2 regions of the Alcanivorax sp. P2S70 genome follow, and region 2 is predicted to be linked to the other one. Evidence: predicted binding sites of a transcription regulator. Region 2 holds the regulator's gene; the other holds the start of a gene.
What was found. The regulator LexA, encoded in region 2, represses DNA repair genes until DNA is damaged. The targets are predictions, from matches to a motif close to TACTGTNTANNTANACAGTA.

Region 1 (2,397 bases), on a different contig from region 2:
GAAGCGGATGAAAAATTCGGCTTCCTGCTGGATGGCCTGAAGTATGGTGCGCCGCCCCATGGCGGTCTGGCGTTCGGTCTGGATCGCATGGTCATGTTGATGACCGGTTGCGATTCCATCCGTGATGTTATTGCTTTCCCGAAAACCCAGACCGCAGCCTGCATGATGACCAATGCCCCGTCCCCGGTGGACAACAAGCAACTGCGGGAAGTGGGCGTACAGGTACGTAAAGAAGAAGACTGAAGTTACGCTGACACGTTCTACGCGGCACGCTGACACGCCCGTGCTGCGTGTTGGGTGACGGCGCGCAAGCGGAGGAAATATGGCAGGACACAGTAAATGGGCCAATATCAAACACCGCAAAGCGGCTCAGGACGCCAAGCGCGGCAAGATTTTTACCAAGCTGATTCGTGAGCTGACCGTCGCCGCCAAGATGGGTGGCGGTGAGCCGGCGGACAACCCGCGGCTGCGGGCCGCCATGGACAAGGCGCTGGGTGCCAACATGACCCGTGACACCATCGACCGTGCCATCAAGCGTGGCGCCGGTGGTGACGACGGCGGCAACATGGACGAAATCACCTATGAAGGCTACGGCAAGGGTGGTGTTGCGGTGTTGGTAGAAACCATGACCGATAACGTGAACCGCACCGTGGCGGAAGTCCGTCATGCCTTCACCAAGTTCGCCGGCAATCTGGGCACCAGTGGTTCTGTGGCTTTCCTGTTCACCAAGCGCGGTGAGATCTACTTCGAGCCGGACAGTGTCGACGAAGAAAGACTCATGGAGGTGGCGCTCGAAGCCGGAGCCGAGGACGTGGAAGAGATCGACGGCGGCGGTTTCCTGGTCATTACCTCGCCGGACAAACAGTTCGGTGAAGTGGTGGATGCCTTGCGTGCGGCAGAGCTGGAGTTTGCCGACGCTGAAGTGACCATGCATGCGTCCACCGAAACCGAAATGGATACGGACACCGCGGAAACGGTCCAGAAGATGATCGACATGCTGGAAGACCTGGACGATGTCCAGAACGTCTACACCAACGCCAGTTGGCCGGCACAAGAAGAATAGCTGCGAGCGATGAGCTTCCAGGAAAAGCAAAACCCCGGATTTATCCGGGGTTTTGTTTTTTGGGGGGAGTAGGGTGGGCTCCCTATGGCTTTGTTGTAGAAGCTTGCCTGGAAGCGACGTGGGCTGGCGTGCTGCGTGAAGCGCCTCTCTGGCTAACTGGACATTTGGACAGTCTTTCGGTACAACTGACGCAGATTTTCTATTTGTGGTCAGACAGTTATGGCATTGATTCTCGGTATCGACCCCGGTTCGCGCCACACCGGCTATGGGCTGGTGGAGCATGTGGGTAATCGGTCCCGGGCGGTGGCGTTTGGCACTATCTCGACTTCCCATAAGGAAATGCCTCCCAGGCTGGGAGAAATCTTTGCCGGCATTGACCAGGTGGTAAAAGAATATGGCCCTGCGGAAGTGAGTATCGAGAAGGTCTTCATGGCCCGCAATGCGGATTCGGCGCTCAAGCTGGGCCAGGCGCGGGGTGCGGCCATTGCGGCAGTGATGCAGGCGTCAATTCCGGTATTTGAATATTCGGCCCGCCAGGTCAAGCAGGCAGTGGTGGGCAAAGGGAGTGCGGAAAAGATTCAGGTCGGGGAGATGGTGCGTCATTTGCTGGGGTTGGATAAACGCCCCCAGGAAGATGCCGCCGATGCATTGGCGATTGCACTGTGTCATGCCCACATGCGTGTCTCGCTGGCGAGAATGGCGGGCGCCACGGCGGTGCGCAACCGCCGTATCCGGTAATTCACTGCACCAACATCAACAACACGGTCATTAAGGATTCAGCATGATTGGACAATTGCGTGGCACCCTGCTGGAAAAGCGCCCTCCGCAGCTGCTGCTGGACGTGAACGGGGTCGGTTATGAAATCGAAGCCCCCATGACCGTGTTTTATGACCTGCCAGAGGTGGGGCAACCGCTGACGCTGCATACCCACTTCGTGGTGCGGGAAGATGCCCAGTTGCTGTATGGCTTTTCCAGCCGTTATGAACGGGAGCTGTTCCGGGCATTGATCAAGGTGAACGGGGTGGGGCCGAAAATGGGGCTGGCGATCCTCTCCGGTATCGAAGCGGACCGGTTGGCTCAGTGTATTCATGATCAGGACAGCACCACGTTGGTGAAGGTGCCCGGTATCGGCAAGAAAACCGCGGAGCGGCTGGTCATCGAAATGAGCGACCGGCTGGACAAGATTGACGGTGCGCCGGCCAATCTGCCCGGCAGAGTCGCCATTAACGCCCCGGATGATGCCCGCAGTGATGCCGTTGCTGCGCTGGAAGCCTTGGGCTATCGCAACAAGGATGCCGCGGCGGCGGTGGGCAAGGTGGCAGAAGAGGGCGCCA
Region 2 (2,397 bases):
ACCACGTCAATTGTCTGGTCGCGGAGTAATGCTACGCACTGTCCGATCCAGGGTAGAAGGGCGGGCTCGTTGCGCCTTTTCAGGGGCGGTGCAGTGGGCAGGTTTCTCGGGATCAAATAGGGAGCGTCTGTCTCCAGCAGCAGGCGATTGTCAGGAATATTGGGCACCAAAGCGGCCAGCTCCCTGCCTCGCCGTTCATCGCACACCCAGCCGGTAATACCGATGTGGCAATCCAGATCCAGATAGTCGAACAGCGCCCGTTTTGAGCCCGTGAAGCAATGCACAACGGCTCCTTTGAGTTGGTGTCGCCAAGCCTTGAGAATGGGAAGGAAACGTTCATAGGCATCACGTTCGTGAAGGAAAACCGGCAGACCCGCTTCAACCGCCAAGGCTAGTTGGGCTTCGAACGCTTTTTCCTGGGCTGGTCGGGGGGAGAAGTCCCGGTTAAAGTCCAGCCCCATTTCTCCAGCCGCACGGACCTCTGGTGACTGAAGCAACTCACGCAGCTCTTTTTCTGTTTCTGGCGAATAAAAGCGTGCACCGTGGGGGTGAAGGCCTGCCGTTGCGTACAAGTCGTCATGCTGTGATGCCAGTGCGACTGCCTGCCGCGATTCCTCAAGGCTGGTGCCCGTGATTAGTTGCCAGCTGACGTCGGCGGCGCGGGCGCGCTTGAGGACATTATCACGGTCATCGCGGAACTGCTTGTCCGTCAGATTAACGCCGATATCAGCCCAGTGGATGCGCGTTTTGTGAGGAGTGTTGTGCGGTAGTGTCATCGGATTTCAACTCTGCCAATTTACTGCGCAGCGATTCTACCCGACGGCGGTTGGCACCTAAATCCCAATAACCCACTCGGGACGCAGAGCGAACCTCAACGACGCCATTGTCGCGTACATAGAAGGTCACATCATCTGTAAAGCGAAGTACCAGGCTCTTGAAGCGGGCCTGGATTCGAGATTGACCGACTACGTCATATTCTACCCGCGGTTCGGCATCCAGCAAGGTCTGCAGGCGTTGCAGGCTGGTGTCGCGATTATCCGAAACCTTAAGAGGGGCAACCCAGTGGTCCTTGCTGCCGCTCAGACTGGACACACAGTTGGGGGAATTCGGGCAGGGCGCGAGTAAGTTATTATCGTCTGACATCACACTGCTACTCAGTACCAGAACAAGGAGACTAATAAGAATTCGGATCACGGATCAACCCCACGAAAATGCCTTCGATCACCAGCTGGTCGGCTGGTACCTTGATGGGCTCATAGGCCTCATTCGCAGGTAGCAGGGTAGCACTCGATTTATTCAATTTTAACGTCTTGACCGTGACTTCCTCGTCAATTCTGGCCACTACGATCTCACCGTTGCGAGCCACGTTCGATTTACGTACTGCGATAAGGTCGCCATCAAAAATGCCGGCATCGATCATGCTGTCGCCCTGAACCTTCAACAGGTAAGTCGGGCGCTGCTTGAACAAGCCTTGCGGGACGGGGACTGTACGTTCCACGTTTTCAATGGCTTCGATGGGGACACCGGCCGCAACCTTGCCGACGATGGGCAATTCTTCTTCTGACCAGTAGGCGTTATCGAGCAGTTGGATACCACGTGAGCGGTCGCTATGTAGCTTGATGTACCCTTTGCGTTCCAGGGCGCGGAGATGATCCGATGCGGCATTCTTGGACTGAAAGCCCATGATGTCGGCGATTTCAGCTCGGGTGGGCGCCATGCCGGTATCGGCCAGGCATTCACGAATGCAATCCAGTACCTGTTGCTGGCGTTCAGTCAGTTTGCTGCTCATAACCTTCTCCGTATGATTGTCAGAAATAGCGCCTTGCCATGTGCGTATTTTCTGACAGCCTCTGTCATCCAAAGGGGACAATGGGTCGATGAATTTGATCCTAGCATGGGTACTGGCAATATGAACAGTGTTATTTGTCCAGTTTCTCCTGACCAGTCAATTCTCGTTCTTTGTCATTACTGCCGTTGCCCTGCTCGAGTGCGCGCACTAGCATTAGGTTTTCATATCCATCAAGCCATGGTGCAGATGAGACGGGGAGTGTAGATGGAGCAGGCCAACAATAACGATTTCGGCCAGCAGCGGGTTCGGCAGTTACTTTCCGGTGTTCCGTTTTTCAATGAAATTGCGAGGGATGACCAGGTTCAGTTCTCCTTGCTTGAGCAGAACACGCGGTTGTGGGTGGCCAGCTCCGGCGACACGGTGATTCGTGCCGGGGATGTGGATTCCACGCTGTATTTTCTCTTGCGAGGCCAGCTGGAAGTCCATGCAGAGCAGGAAGGGCAGGCGCCGCTTTACTATGTCTCTCCCGGGGAGGTTTTTGGCTCGTTGTCTATGCTGCTGGGGACCCCTAGAAGTGCCACGATCAAGGTGGCTGACAGTGCTCGTGA

Region 1: the regulator LexA is predicted to act here: its motif matches at 1,218-1,237, upstream of ruvC (crossover junction endodeoxyribonuclease RuvC).

Annotation. Positions count from the first base shown of each region.
Region 1 is NZ_AXBZ01000003.1:99,698-102,094, reverse strand. Features, by position in the region: gene aspS (aspartate--tRNA ligase) at 1-243, shown strand, start outside; gene Q672_RS18755 (YebC/PmpR family DNA-binding transcriptional regulator) at 323-1,063, shown strand; gene ruvC (crossover junction endodeoxyribonuclease RuvC) at 1,283-1,801, shown strand; gene ruvA (Holliday junction branch migration protein RuvA) at 1,845-2,397, shown strand, end outside.
Region 2 is NZ_AXBZ01000010.1:160,928-163,324, forward strand. Features, by position in the region: gene Q672_RS21830 (TatD family hydrolase) at 1-776, opposite strand, end outside; gene Q672_RS21835 (DUF1499 domain-containing protein) at 727-1,143, opposite strand; gene lexA (transcriptional repressor LexA) at 1,175-1,789, opposite strand; gene Q672_RS21845 (cyclic nucleotide-binding domain-containing protein) at 2,054-2,397, shown strand, end outside.